DNA from 3 places in the Enterobacter sp. KBR-315C3_2022 genome. Region 1 is predicted to be linked to each of the others. Evidence: predicted binding sites of a transcription regulator. Region 1 holds the regulator's gene; each other region holds the start of a gene.
What was found. The regulator Fur, encoded in region 1, represses iron uptake genes when iron is present. The targets are predictions, from matches to a motif close to ATAATAATGAGAACNACTATCAA.
Positions count from the first base shown of each region.

Region 2: a site for Fur is predicted at 4,058-4,080, ahead of AB8804_RS03580 (Nramp family divalent metal transporter). Genes of this name have one in related genera too.
Region 3: a site for Fur is predicted at 2,948-2,970, ahead of feoA (ferrous iron transporter A). Genes of this name have one in related genera too.

Region 1 is NZ_JBGKEB010000008.1:83,420-88,476, reverse strand. Features, by position in the region: gene glnS (glutamine--tRNA ligase) at 1-1,010, shown strand, start outside; gene chiP (chitoporin) at 1,458-2,867, shown strand; gene chiQ (ChiQ/YbfN family lipoprotein) at 2,911-3,240, shown strand; gene fur (ferric iron uptake transcriptional regulator) at 3,335-3,781, opposite strand; gene fldA (flavodoxin FldA) at 4,073-4,603, opposite strand; gene ybfE (LexA regulated protein) at 4,759-5,046, opposite strand.
Region 2 is NZ_JBGKEB010000002.1:164,894-169,950, reverse strand. Features, by position in the region: gene ipdC (indolepyruvate decarboxylase) at 1-1,100, opposite strand, end outside; gene mgrA (L-glyceraldehyde 3-phosphate reductase) at 1,275-2,285, shown strand; gene AB8804_RS03585 (DUF2502 domain-containing protein) at 2,400-2,744, shown strand; gene AB8804_RS03580 (Nramp family divalent metal transporter) at 2,779-4,017, opposite strand; gene AB8804_RS03575 (NupC/NupG family nucleoside CNT transporter) at 4,363-5,057, shown strand, end outside.
Region 3 is NZ_JBGKEB010000020.1:5,182-10,238, reverse strand. Features, by position in the region: gene greB (transcription elongation factor GreB) at 1-163, shown strand, start outside; gene AB8804_RS18180 (Tex family protein) at 250-2,580, shown strand; gene feoA (ferrous iron transporter A) at 3,011-3,238, shown strand; gene feoB (Fe(2+) transporter permease subunit FeoB) at 3,267-5,057, shown strand, end outside.

The sequences.
Region 1 (5,057 bases):
ATGCGCTGGAAGGCATTACGCACTCGCTGTGTACGCTGGAGTTCCAGGACAACCGTCGCCTGTACGACTGGGTGCTGGATAACATCACTATTCCTGTGCATCCGCGTCAGTACGAGTTCTCTCGTCTGAATCTGGAATACACCGTGATGTCCAAGCGTAAGCTGAACCTGCTGGTCACCGACAAGCACGTTGAGGGCTGGGACGATCCGCGTATGCCGACCATTTCCGGCCTGCGCCGTCGCGGCTACACCTCCGCCTCAATTCGCGAGTTCTGCAAACGCATCGGCGTCACCAAGCAGGACAACACCATTGAGATTGCCTCTCTGGAATCCTGCATCCGCGAAGATCTGAACGAAAACGCCCCGCGCGCGATGGCCGTTATCGACCCGGTTAAGCTGGTGATCGAAAACTACCCGCAGGGCGAAAGCGAAATGGTGGCGATGCCGAACCACCCGAGCAAGCCGGAGATGGGAACCCGCGACGTGCCGTTCAGCGGTGACATCTGGATCGATCGCGCCGACTTCCGTGAAGAAGCGAACAAGCAGTACAAGCGCCTGGTGCTGGGCAAAGAGGTTCGCCTGCGTAACGCTTACGTGATCAAGGCCGAGCGCGTGGAGAAAGATGCCGAAGGCAACATCACCACCATTTTCTGCTCCTACGACGCCGACACGCTGAGTAAAGATCCGGCTGACGGCCGTAAGGTGAAAGGCGTGATCCACTGGGTGAGCGCTGCCCACGCGCTGCCGGTCGAGATTCGCCTGTACGATCGCCTGTTCAGCGTGCCTAACCCGGGTGCGGCTGAAGACTTCCTGTCCGTCATCAACCCTGAGTCGCTGGTGATTAAGCAGGGCTATGCCGAGCCGTCATTAAAAGCGGCTGAAGCGGGCAAAGCGTTCCAGTTTGAGCGTGAAGGGTATTTCTGCCTCGACAGCCGCTACAGCACCGCTGAAAAACCGGTGTTCAACCGCACCGTCGGGCTGCGCGATACCTGGGCTAAAGTGGGCGAATAATAGCGCCACGCTGGTCAATGAGAAACAAACGCCGCTAATAGCGGCGTTTTTTTATTTAACGATCAGGCTATTATCGATGTGGCTTAATATGCTTCTCGTTAAATCCTGGTCAATGTGGTGCTACTTATTTTATTTAAAAAAAGTTTTAATATTTACTCCTGCTCGAAAAGCTAAAAAATAAGCGTAAATTCCGTGCGCTTCCCCGTGAAAATCACCGTTAGCCCTTGTAAAACCTCACTTCCGCTCAAATGTTACAAAGCACTACTAATTATGTGCACTTCGTCATAATCCTGCGTTTTGCCTTCTAAAAAGCATTGATAATTCGCGTCGCGAAAAATACCCTAAAGACGGTAGTTAATTCGAGGGTATTTCTAACTACCCCTGACCATTAGGTCTTTTATATTTTCGCCGTTTTAGGCGCTTTAATTCGTCAAAGAGGAATAATCTATGCGTACGTTCAGTGGCAAACGTAGTGCGCTGGCGCTGGCTATTGCCGGTGTGACAGCAATGTCGGGGTTAGTCGTTACTCCAGAAGCTAAAGCAGCAGGCTTTATCGATGATTCGACCCTCACCGGGGGCATCTATTACTGGCAGCGTGAACGTGACCGTAAAGACGTCGCTGAAGATAAGTACAAAACAAACCTCTCCCACTCAACCTGGAACGCCAACCTCGATTTCCAGTCGGGCTATGCGGCAGACATGTTCGGTCTGGACATCGCTGCATTCACCGCGATTGAAATGGCGGAAAACGGCGACAGCGGCCACCCGAACGAAATTGCCTTCTCCTCCAGCACTAAAGCCTACGACGAAGACTATTCCGGCGATAAAAGCGGTATTAGCCTGTATAAAGCGGCGGCAAAATTCAAATATGGCCCGGCATGGGCTCGCGCGGGCTATATTCAGCCAACCGGGCAAACGCTGTTAGCCCCGCACTGGAGCTTTATGCCTGGCACATACCAGGGGGCGGAAGCCGGGGCGAACTTTGACTACGGCGATGCGGGGGCGTTGAGCTTCTCCTACATGTGGACCAACGAGTACAAAGCGCCGTGGCACATTGAGATGGACAAGTTCTACCAGAACGACCGCAAGACTAAGGTCGATTACCTGCACTCCCTCGGTGCCAAATACGATTTCAAGAATGACCTGGTGCTTGAAGCCGCATTCGGTCAGGCAGAGGGCTTTGTCGATCAATACTTTGCCAAAGCCAGCTACAAGTTTGACGTCGCGGGCTCTCCACTTTCAACCAGCTATCAGTTCTACGGCGCGCGCGATAAGGCCGACAACAATACTATCAACGATATCTACGATGGCACCGCCTGGCTGCAGGCGCTGACCTTCGGCTACAAGGTGGCCGAGGTGGTGGATTTGCGCCTGGAAGGGACGTGGGTGAAGGCGGAAGGGCAGCAGGGTTACTTCCTGCAGCGCATGACGCCAACCTACGCTTCCTCAAACGGTCGTCTCGATATCTGGTGGGATAACCGCTCAGACTTTAACGCCAACGGTGAAAAGGCGGTGTTCTTCGGGGCGATGTATGACCTCAAAAACTGGGATCTGGCGGGCTGGGCCGTCGGCGCGTCCTACGTTTACGCCTGGGATGCAAAACCGGCCGACTGGTTTATCAACGCCGCGGGCCAGCGTGAAGACTACGCGTCCAACAAAATCAAAGAGTCTGCGTACAGCCTGGATGCGATGTACACCGTCCAGGACGGCCGCGCGAAAGGCACCATGTTCAAACTGCACTTCACCCAGTACGACAACCACTCCGATATCCCGAGCTGGGGCGGCGGTTACGGCAACATCTTCCAGGATGAGCGCGACGTGAAGTTCATTGTTATCGCCCCATTCACTATCTTCTGATAAACGCTCTGGCGGGCTAAGGCTCGCCGGAATGGAGACGGCTATGTTTAAGAAAATCGTTCTTGTCGCGGTGATGACCGCCGGGCTTGCAGGCTGCGCAACCTCACCGGGGCCGAAAGAAGATTCGCGGCTGAAAGAGGCGTACAGCGCCTGTATCAATACCGCGCAAGGCTCGCCAGAAAAAATCGAGGCCTGTCAAAGCGTGCTGAACGTGCTGAAAAAAGAGAAGGCGCACGAGCAGTTCGCCACGCAGGAGAACGTCCGGGTGATGGATTATCAGGCCTGCATTCAGGCGCGTAAAACCGGTAACGATCAGGAAGTGGCGAAGCGCTGCGATAAGATCTGGCAGGAAATTCGCAGCAACAACAACTAATACGCTGTTTTTACGCCCGGTGACGCTGCGCCACCGGGCTTTTTTTGGCAAAAAAAAAGCCAACCTTGCGGCTGGCTCAGAGTATGAATAGGGATTACTTGGCGTCGTGCGCGCGGTCGTTTTCGCGGCAATCGCCTTCAGCGCAGTGGCCATACAGGTACAGGCTGTGGTTAGTCAGGCGGATACCGTGACGCGCTGCGATTTCACGCTGGCGTGATTCGATGGAATCATCGCTAAATTCAATCACCTTGCCGCAGTCGAGGCAGATCAGGTGATCGTGGTGGTGCTGCTGAGTCAGTTCGAAAACAGATTTACCGCCTTCAAAGTTATGACGGGTAACAATGCCCGCGTCATCAAACTGGTTCAACACGCGATAGACGGTTGCCAGGCCAATTTCTTCGCCCATGTCGATAAGACGCTTGTAAAGGTCTTCCGCACTGACATGGTGATTATCTGGCCCCTGAAGCACTTCAAGGATTTTTAACCGAGGAAGCGTAACTTTCAGGCCAGCCTTCTTTAATGCGGTATTGTTGTCGGTCATGCGGAATCTGTCCTGTTGCTAAACGATTCACTTCAAAAGAACAAGTGAGAGAGAATGCTCTTGGGATAATGCGTCTCATTATAGAACTGCCACGCCTAAATGAAAACTGCAAGTCTCAAGCAAAGTATGCTTATAAAAATGGGGTATCACCAACAAACTTGTCCGATGAAGCCCACGTTTTACCAGGGGGATATTGTACAGGTCTGGACGAAAAAGTTAAAAGTTTGTAGCAATTAATTTAATCGGTTTGACCTGAACAACGGGCGCAACCGAAGTTGCGCCGCAGGGATATCAGGCGTTGAGGATGTCGTCCAGGTTCAGCTCTTCACGAACCTGCTTCACCCATTTTTCAACGCGTTCGGCGGTCAGTTCTGGCTGACGGTCTTCGTCAATGGCCAGGCCTACAAAGTGATCGTCATCCGCCAGGCCTTTTGAGGCTTCAAAATGATAGCCCGCGGTTGGCCAGTGGCCGACAATCGCCGCGCCGCGCGGCTCGATGATGTCGCGGATGGTGCCCAGCGCATCGCAGAAATATTCCGCGTAGTCTTCCTGATCGCCACAGCCGAACAGGGCGACCAGCTTGCCGTTGAAGTCCACCTCTTCAAGCGTAGGGAAGAAGTCATCCCAGTCGCACTGCGCTTCGCCGTAGTACCAGGTCGGGATGCCCAGCAGCAGGATGTCATAGCCTTCGAGATCTTCTTTGCTGCTCTTGGCGATGTCGTGCACATCGGCAACGTCTTTACCGAGCTGTTTTTGAATGTTTTTTGCGATGTTTTCGGTATTGCCGGTGTCACTGCCGAAGAAAATGCCGATGATTGCCATGAGTAAAATAACCTCTTGAAACTTAATAGTATGGTGGCGCAAATTGTCCACGGATAAGGGCAATAATAGCAGAACACGCAACCCTGCGGAAACCGCAATCGCGCAGGACTGCACTCTGTGCTACATGAAAAGAGAATTTTGGGGAATTTTCAGACTTATGCTTTCGCGCGAAGCGTCCCGAGCTGGGCGATCAACATCTCTTCAATCAGCTCGCTGCGGCTAATGTTGCGAGCCTCAGCCAGCTCGTTAAGCGCATCAACCGCATCAGCATTGAGCTTCAGTTCGACACGCTTAAGCCCACGATTTTTATCGCGTTTAAGCTGGTTGCGTTTATTAATACGCAGCTGTTCATCACGTGAGAGCGGATTCGTTTTCGGTCGTCCCGGTCGACGCTCATTCGCGAACAGATCTAGTGTCGTACGGTCCGTTTGTTCTTTGGCCATGATTCTGAGAC
Region 2 (5,057 bases), on a different contig from region 1:
TTCCAGAAGCTTTCCTGGGTCAGCGCGCCGTCCTGCGGCGTCCAGGAAATGCCGTCGCGCGATGAGGGCATAAACGCGTCGTGAACATGCTGTTTGCACAACTCCGCCAGCGTCTCAATGGCCTGCTGCATCGGGATGCCGGTAAACCAGACGTCCCCTACGCGCGCGGCGTGGGGCTGAACTTCGATAGTCTGAGAGAGGCTCAGCTGATGGGTGAACCCGGCGGTCAGGGTATCGGTAAAGCGCGTTCCGATGCAGAGCACCGTATCAGCGCCTTCGATGGCTTCCCTGGCGGCGTCAACGCTGGCGGAACCGCTGTAGGTGCCGTAAAAACCGGGCTGACGTTCATCAAAGATCCCCTTACCCATCAGCATCGTAGCGTGCGCCATCGGCGTCTCTTTCATCCATTTTTGCAGCGCCTGCTTCAGGCCGTGGCGAAGCACGAGGAAATCGGCCAGTAGCGCCGTGCGCTTGCCCGCGGCAAGCCGGGCCTGCGCGGCGTCGCGAAATGCCTGCAGGCACGCATTGTCAGCATGAAGGGGTCTGGCGGGGAGCGACGCGACGGGCGGCGTCGCGGGCTTTTTGGCGACGTCCGCGGGCAGCATCAGATAGCCGGGGCGTCGCTCACGCAGCATCGTCGTGAGCACCCGGTCGATCTCGAAGCACGCATTCTGCTCGGTCAGGATCGCCTGCGCGACGGTTATCGGCTCGCTCATGTGGTAAAAGTGCTTAAACTCTCCGTCACCCAGCGTATGGTGTAATAATTCTCCGCGCTGCTGCGCCGGCATCCCCGGCGCGCCGACGATGTGTAATACCGGCACATGCTCGGCGTAGCTGCCGGCAATACCGTTCATGGCGCTAAGCTCTCCGACCCCAAACGTGGTCAGCAGGGCAGCAAAGCCTTTGCATCGGGCATAGCCGTCGGCGGCGTAGGAGGCGTTGAGCTCGTTTGCACAGCCAACCCAGCAGATGTCCGGGCTGTCGATAACGTGGTCGAGAAACTGCAGGTTGTAGTCGCCCGGCACGCCAAACAGGTGATCGGCACCACAGTCGGTAAGACGGTCCAGCAGGTAATCAGCGACGCAATAGGGGGTACGCATAACAGGTGTCCTTCTGACGTTGACCTCACCTTGAGTATTAGAGAAGCCCGAAAGGTGTCCAGAAAGAGCCAGTAGATGAGTATGGAAAGAATCATTTACAAATAATTCACCATTTCATTACATGAGTGTAAGCGTATACACTTCCTTTTCTTATCAGCGCCTGAGGATATGAGAATGGTTTACCAGCCGGAAAAAAATCGTTATCAGACAATGCAGTATCGCCGCTGCGGGCAGAGCGGACTGAAGTTACCCGCCCTCTCGCTTGGCCTGTGGCACAACTTTGGCGATACCACGCTGGTCGAAAACAGCCGCCAGCTTTTACACCGCGCCTTCGATCTGGGCATCACACACTTTGATCTGGCTAACAATTATGGGCCTCCTCCGGGCTCGGCAGAACGTCATTTTGGCCGGATTTTGCAGGAAGATTTTTTACCCTGGCGCGACGAGCTGATTATTTCGACCAAGGCGGGCTACACCATGTGGGAGGGTCCCTACGGAGACTGGGGCTCGCGTAAATATCTGATCTCAAGCCTCGACCAGAGCCTGAAGCGCATGGGCCTGGAATATGTTGATATCTTCTATCACCATCGTCCCGACCCGGAAACGCCGCTGCAGGAGACGATGAAGGCGCTGGACCACGTCGTGCGCCAGGGCAAGGCGCTTTATGTCGGCTTGTCCAACTATCCTCCTGAACTGGCGCGCCAGGCCATCGACATGCTTAACGACCTCGGCACGCCCTGCCTTATCCACCAGCCTAAATACTCCATGTTTGAGCGCGCCCCGGAAGACGGGCTGCTGGATGTCCTGCAGGAAAAAGGGGTGGGCTGTATTCCGTTCTCGCCGCTGGCGGGCGGCCAGCTGACCAACCGCTACCTGAACGGTATTCCCGCTGACTCGCGCGCGGCCAGCGGCAGCAAGTTCCTTAACCCCGAGCAGCTCACGGATGAAAAGCTGGACAAGGTTCGGCGGCTAAACGCCATAGCCGAGCGCCGCGGGCAGAAGCTCTCGCAGATGGCGCTGGCGTGGATCTTACGCCATCGCGCCGTGACCTCCGTGCTGATCGGCGCCAGCAAGGTTTCGCAAATCGATGATGCGGTGGGCATGCTCGATAATTGCCAGTTCACGCAGGACGAGCTGGCCTCCATCGACCATATTCTGCGTAGCACAAATTCGCGTCATCTTTAGCAAAAAGTGCGCTCCTCCATCAATTCGGAGTTGAGGCGATGAAACGAGGCTTTACCACCTCGTAATATTGCGTTAACAGGCCGGGCAACGGCCCCGATCGTGAAGGAGAAAAACATGTTCAGGTCACTGATTCTTGCAGCGGTATTGTTGGCTTCAGCCCCGCTGGTCGCCACTGCTGGCGAAATCACCCTGTTGCCATCGGTAAAACTTAGCATCGGCGATCGTGACAACTATGGCAGATACTGGGACGGCGGCTACTGGCGCGACCGTGACTACTGGCATCGTCACTATCAATGGCGCGGAGACCGCTGGTGGAAGCATGACAATGGCCGTCATCGCGGCTGGGACAATCGCAAAGCGTACGAGCGCGGATACCGCGAAGGCTGGCGCGATCGTGATGACCGCCGCGGCGGCTGGGGCGGCCCCGGCAGAGGCCACGGTCACGGCCATCACCACTAACAGCAAGAAAGGAGCCTCCCGGCTCCTTTCTCTTTTACAGCCCTAACGCCGTACCGACCAGCAGCCACAGGTTTAGCGCAACGACCACCGCCACGATAATCCACCCGGCCCTTTTGACCAGCGTCGTATTGACCAGCTCGCCCATTAGCGATTTATCGCTGGTGAAAATCAGCAGCGGCACCAGCGCAAGCGCAATACCGAAGCTGAGCAGCACCTGGCTCATCACCAGAATACGCGTAGGATCCAGCCCCATTAATATGACGATGAATGACGGCAGCATCGTCACGGCCCGGCGCACCCACAGCGGAATGTGGAAGCGCACAAAACCCTGCATCACCACCTGCCCTGCCAGCGTCCCGACGACCGTCGAAGAGAGGCCCGCGGCCACGAGGCTCAGGCCAAAAATCGTCGCGGCGGCGTGGCTCAGCAGCGGTTCCAGGGTCAGATAGGCCTGATCGAGATCGGCGACGCCGGTATGGCCATTGAAGTGGAAAGCTGCCGCTGCGGTAGCCATCATCGCCAGGTTCACGAAGCCGGCAATGGTCATGGCGATCGCCACGTCCCATTTCGTTGCTGAATAGCGCTCTTTCCGCGTCCCGCCGTGCAGATCCTGCGTTAAGGAAGAGTGCAGGTAGATAACGTGCGGCATGATGGTCGCTCCCAGCACGCCCGCGGCGAGAAATACCGCTTCGGACGTTGGCAGGCTCGGGATGACCATCCCTTTACCCAGCTGAACCATATTCGGCTGGGAGAAAACCAGCTCAACGATATAGGCGGCCGCGACAAACAGCAGCAGCCCGCCAATCACCTTTTCCAGCGGCTTTTGCCCGCGGCGCTGAAGCATCAGGATCAGGAAAGTGGCGATCCCGGTGAGCACCGCCCCCTGCAGCAAGGAGACGCCGAGTATCAGCTTGAAGCCGATGGCCGCGCCGATAAATTCCGCAAGGTCGGTCGCCATGGCGATAATTTCGGCCTGCACCCAGTACAGCCACACCGCCGGGCGCGGATAGTGATCGCGAATTTGCTCCGCCAGGTTTTTACCGGTGGCGATACCGAGCTTGGCAGACAGCATTTGGATCAGCATCGCCATCAGGTTAGCCCAGACGACGACCCACAGCAGCGTATAGCCGAAGCTGGCCCCGGCCTGAATGTTGGTCGCAAAATTACCCGGATCGATGTAGCCAATAGCGGCAATGAAAGCGGGTCCCATCAGTGCGAACCGCAGCTTCCTGGCGGCCCTGCCGCTGCTACCCTCTACGCGACTGTTTGTCATGTCTGCCTCTGGAAATATAGCCTTTGCTATGTTTCATGCTATCAAAATGATAATGATTATCAAGTTCATTTAAGTGGTTAAAAATGATTTCTCTGATAGCCAGGAACAATAGAAGGGCAGGTGGAGCAACATCACAGAATGTGAAAATGCGCAGCTATTTGTGAAGGGTAGCACACAAACTTAACTTTTCACTCATTTACCTAACATAACAAAAATGTATTGTTGATCACTATTTTTGAGACTCGTCACAGGACGTAACTATAGTGTGCCCTTGATCTCGTTTTCTTTGCGCTTGTTACATAGAATGTGCACGGAAATTAAACCTGCCTCATATTTGGAGCAAATATGGACCGCGTCCTTCACTTTGTCCTGGCACTTGTTGTCGTTGCTGCGCTTGCGCTGCTGGTTAGTCATGACCGCAAAAAAATCCGCATTCGCTATGTTATTCAGCTTCTGGTTATCGAAGTTTTACTCGCGTGGTTCTTCCTGAACTCCAACGTGGGCCTCGGCTTCGTTAAAGGCTTCTCCGAAATGTTTGAAAAACTGCTCGGATTCGCCAACGAAGGGACCAATTTCGTCTTCGGTAATATGAACGATCAGGGCCTGGCGTTCTTCTTCCTGAAGGTTCTGTGCCCTATCGTCTTTATCTCTGCGCTGATCGGTATTTTGCAGCATATCCGCATCCTGCCAATCGTCATTCGCGCCATCGGTACCGTACTTTCTAAAGTGAACGGCATGGGCAAACTGGAATCTTTCAACGCTGTCAGCTCCCTGATCCTGGGTCAGTCTGAGAACTTCATCGCGTATAAAGATATCCTCGGCAAAATGTCCCGCAACCGCATGTACACCATGGCGGCCACGGCGATGTCTACCGTTTCCATGTCTATCGTGGGCGCGTACATGACCATGCTTGATCCTAAGTTCGTGGTTGCCGCGCTGGTCCTGAACATGTTCAGCACCTTTATCGTTCTGTCTATTATCAACCCGTACCGCGTAGATGAAGGCGAAGAGAACCTGCAGATGGCGAATCTGCATGAAGG
Region 3 (5,057 bases), on a different contig from region 1:
CATCGTCGGCTATGATGAAATTTTTGGTCGTAATGATTACATCTCCATCGATTCGCCGATGGCCCGCGCCCTGCTGAAAAAGGAAGTGGGCGATCTCGCCGTCGTCCAGACGCCCGGCGGCGAAGCCAGCTGGTACGTGAACGAAATCGAGTACGTAAAATAGTCCGAGAGCGCCCTCCGCGGCTGGCATTTTGCCGTGCCAGCCCGTATAACTATCCCCTGATTTTTGACCCAACAGATGATATAGCCATGATGAAAGATTCGCTCTGCCGCATTATTGCGGGTGAACTTCAGGCCAGAGCCGAACAGGTAGAAGCTGCCGTTCGCCTGCTTGATGAAGGGAACACCGTGCCGTTTATTGCACGCTATCGTAAGGAAGTCACCGGCGGTCTGGATGACACACAGCTGCGTAACCTGGAAACCCGCCTGGGCTACCTGCGCGAGCTGGAAGACCGTCGTCAGGCGATCCTTAAATCCATCGGCGAACAGGGCAAGCTGACCAGCGACCTGGAAAAAGCCATCAACGGCACCCTGAGCAAAACCGAACTCGAAGATCTCTATCTGCCGTACAAGCCGAAGCGCCGCACGCGCGGGCAGATTGCGATTGAAGCGGGCCTGGAGCCGCTGGCCGACCTGCTGTGGAACGAGCCGTCGCACGATCCGGAAACCGAAGCGGCGAAATTCATCGACGCAGAAAAAGGCATCGCGGACACCAAGGCCGCCCTCGACGGCGCACGCTATATCCTGATGGAGCGCTTCGCCGAAGACGCCGCCCTGCTCGCCAAAGTGCGTGACTATCTGTGGAAGAACGCCCACATCGTCTCCACCGTGGTTGCAGGAAGAGAGGACGACGGCGCGAAGTTCCGCGACTACTTCGATCATCACGAACCGATCTCTACCACCCCTTCCCACCGCGCGCTGGCGATGTTCCGCGGGCGCAACGAAGGCGTGCTTCAGCTCTCTCTCAACGCCGATCCGCAGTTTGACGAGCCGCCAAAAGAGAGCCACTGCGAGCAGATTATTATCGACCACCTCGGCCTGCGCCTTAACAACGCCCCGGCGGACAGCTGGCGCAAGGGCGTGGTGAGCTGGACCTGGCGCATCAAGGTGCTGATGCACCTCGAAACCGAGCTGATGGGCACCGTGCGCGAGCGCGCCGAAGACGAAGCGATCAACGTGTTCGCCCGTAACCTGCACGACCTGCTGATGGCGGCCCCTGCGGGCCTGCGCGCGACCATGGGCCTCGATCCGGGCCTACGCACCGGCGTGAAGGTGGCGGTGGTTGACGGCACCGGCAAGCTGGTGGCGACCGACACCATTTATCCGCACACCGGGCAGGCCGCGAAAGCGGCGATCGCCGTGGCGGCGCTGTGCGAGAAGTACAACGTTGAGCTGGTGGCGATCGGCAACGGCACCGCGTCCCGCGAAACCGAGCGTTTCTATCTCGACGTGCAGAAGCAGTTCCCGAAAGTGACGGCGCAGAAGGTGATCGTCAGCGAAGCGGGCGCGTCGGTCTATTCCGCGTCCGAACTGGCGGCGCTGGAGTTCCCGGATCTGGACGTTTCCCTGCGCGGCGCGGTCTCTATCGCCCGCCGCCTGCAGGACCCGCTGGCGGAGCTGGTGAAGATCGATCCGAAATCCATCGGCGTGGGCCAGTATCAGCACGACGTGAGCCAGACGCAGCTGGCGCGCAAGCTGGACGCGGTGGTGGAAGACTGCGTAAACGCCGTCGGCGTAGACCTGAACACCGCCTCCGTTCCGCTGCTCACCCGCGTGGCGGGCCTGACCCGCATGATGGCGCAGAACATCGTCGCCTGGCGCGATGAGAACGGCCAGTTCCAGAACCGCCAGCAGCTGCTGAAGGTGAGCCGTCTGGGGCCGAAAGCGTTCGAACAGTGCGCGGGCTTCCTGCGCATCAACCACGGCGATAACCCGCTGGATGCGTCTACCGTTCACCCGGAGGCCTATCCGGTCGTGGAGCGTATTCTGGCCGCCACCCAGCAGGCGCTGAAAGATCTTATGGGCGACAACAGCGCGCTGCGCAACCTGAAAGCGGTCGATTTCACCGATGAGAAATTCGGCGTGCCCACGGTTTCCGACATCATCAAAGAGCTGGAAAAACCGGGCCGCGATCCGCGCCCTGAGTTTAAAACCGCGACCTTCGCCGACGGCGTTGAGACGATGAACGACCTCCTGCCCGGCATGGTGCTGGAGGGCGCGGTCACAAACGTCACCAACTTTGGCGCGTTTGTGGACATCGGCGTGCATCAGGATGGCCTGGTGCATATCTCTTCCCTGGCCGACAAGTTCGTTGAAGACCCGCACACCGTGGTCAAAGCGGGCGATATCGTGAAGGTGAAAGTGCTGGAAGTGGATCTGCAGCGCAAGCGTATCGCTCTGACCATGCGTCTGGACGAGCAGCCTGGCGAAACCAACGCCCGTCGCGGCAGCGGCGGCGGCGCGCGCGAACAGCAGCGTCCGGCAGCCAAAGCGGCAAAACCGCGCGGGCGCGACGCGCAGCCTGCGGGCAACAGCGCGATGATGGACGCGCTGGCCGCGGCAATGGGTAAAAAACGCTAAACCCTCACCCTAACCCTCTCCCTAAAAGGGAGAGGGAACTGCACGGTGCGCTCTTTTTCCCCCATCACCCCTTCGGGAGAGGGAACTGCATGGTGCGGTCTTTTCCCCCTCGCCCCTTTCGGGAGAGGGAACTGCACGGTGCGGTCTTTTCCCCCTCGCCCCTTTGGGGAGAGGGTCGGGGTGAGGGGAAAATAGGGCTGTAATATATGAAACCGATTGCACATCCATATTTAAACCACGAATTATCACCCCGTTAACAAATACTCTCCTTTTCGTTTTCACGACATTTCCGCAAATATTGAGCAAGGTCAAACCGGCCGTGAATTAATACATCAAACAACATTCCGTCACAGTTTTATTATTGATGATAAAAACTATTCTCATTATCATCGCAGTGTAGATTATTTAACCTCTCGTGAAAGTAGGTGATATGCAATTCACTCCAGACAGTGCATGGAAAATTATCGGTTTTACCCGTGAAATTAGCCCGGCCTATCGGCAAAAGCTGCTCTCCCTGGGCATGCTGCCCGGCTCGTCGTTCCAGGTTGTGCGCGTCGCGCCGCTGGGCGATCCGGTGCATATCGAAACTCGGCGGGTGAATTTGGTTTTGCGAAAGAAAGACCTCGCCTTAATTGAAGTTGAAGCTTTATCCCGATAACAGCCAGCGGTTCAGCGAGTCTAATACAATGAAAAAATTAACTATTGGCTTAATTGGCAATCCTAATTCCGGCAAGACAACCTTATTTAATCAGCTCACGGGCGCGCGCCAGCGCGTCGGTAACTGGGCAGGCGTAACGGTTGAGCGCAAAGAAGGCCAGTTCACCACCACGGACAATCAGGTCACGCTGGTCGACCTGCCCGGCACCTATTCGTTAACCACCATTTCGTCGCAAACGTCGCTCGATGAGCAGATCGCCTGCCACTATATTCTGAGCGGCGATGCCGATTTACTCATTAACGTGGTCGATGCCTCTAACCTTGAGCGCAACCTCTACCTCACGCTGCAGCTGCTGGAGCTGGGCATTCCGTGCATCGTGGCGCTGAACATGCTCGATATCGCGGAAAAGCAGAAGCTGCGCATTGATATTGACGCTCTCTCCGCGCGTCTGGGCTGCCCCGTGGTGCCGCTGGTCTCCACCCGCGCGCGCGGCATCGACGCCCTGAAGCTGGCGATTGACCGCCACACGGGCAACGATGACGTCGAGCTGGTGCATTACGCCCAGCCGCTGCTGCGCGAAGCCAATTTGCTGGCGCAGGAGATGGACGGCAGCATGCCTGCGAAGCAGCGCCTGTGGCTCGGCCTGCAGATGCTCGAAGGCGATATCTACAGCCGCGCCTATGCGGGCGAAGCGGCGGATAAGCTTGATATCTCTCTTGCTCGCCTGAAGGATGAACTCGACGATCCGGCCCTGCATATTGCCGATGCGCGCTATCAGGCCATCGCCGCCACCTGCGAAGTGGTCAGTAACGCCTTAACGGCGGAGCCAAGCCGCTTTACCGCCGCCGTGGATAAAATCGTGCTTAACCGCTTCCTCGGGCTGCCGGTCTTTCTGCTGGTGATGTACGTGATGTTCCTGCTCGCCATTAACATCGGCGGCGCGCTCCAGCCCATTTTCGACGCGGGCTCGGTTGCCCTCTTCGTTCACGGCATTCAGTGGCTCGGCTACACCCTGCACTTCCCGGAGTGGCTGACGATCTTCCTCGCACAGGGTCTGGGCGGCGGTATCAACACCGTGCTGCCGCTGGTGCCGCAGATCGGCATGATGTACCTGTTCCTCTCCTTCCTTGAGGACTCCGGCTACATGGCGCGCGCCGCGTTCGTGATGGACCGCCTGATGCAGGCGCTGGGCCTGCCGGGCAAATCGTTCGTGCCGCTGATCGTCGGCTTCGGCTGTAACGTGCCGTCGGTGATGGGCGCGCGCACCCTCGACGCGCCGCGCGAACGCCTGATGACCATCATGATGGCGCCGTTTATGTCCTGCGGCGCGCGTCTGGCGATTTTCGCCGTCTTTGCCGCGGCCTTTTTCGGCCAAAGCGGCGCGCTGGCGGTCTTCTCGCTGTACGTGCTCGGTATCGTGATGGCGATCCTGACCGGCCTGATGCTGAAGCACACCATCATGCGCGGCGAAGCGTCTCCGTTCGTGATGGAGCTGCCGGTTTACCACGTTCCGCACCTTAAAAGCCTGATTATCCAGACCTGGCAGCGCCTGAAAGGCTTCGTGCTGCGCGCGGGTAAGGTGATTGTCATCGTGAGCATCTTCCTGAGCGCGCTCAACAGCTTCACCCTGAGCGGCCAGGCGGCGGATAACATTAACGATTCCGCCCTCGCCTCCGTCAGCCGCGTCATCACCCCTATTTTCAAGCCGATTGGCGTGCACGAGGATAACTGGCAGGCGACCGTGGGCCTGTTCACCGGCGCGATGGCCAAAGAGGTGGTTGTCGGCACGCTGAACACGCTCTATACCGCCGAAAACATT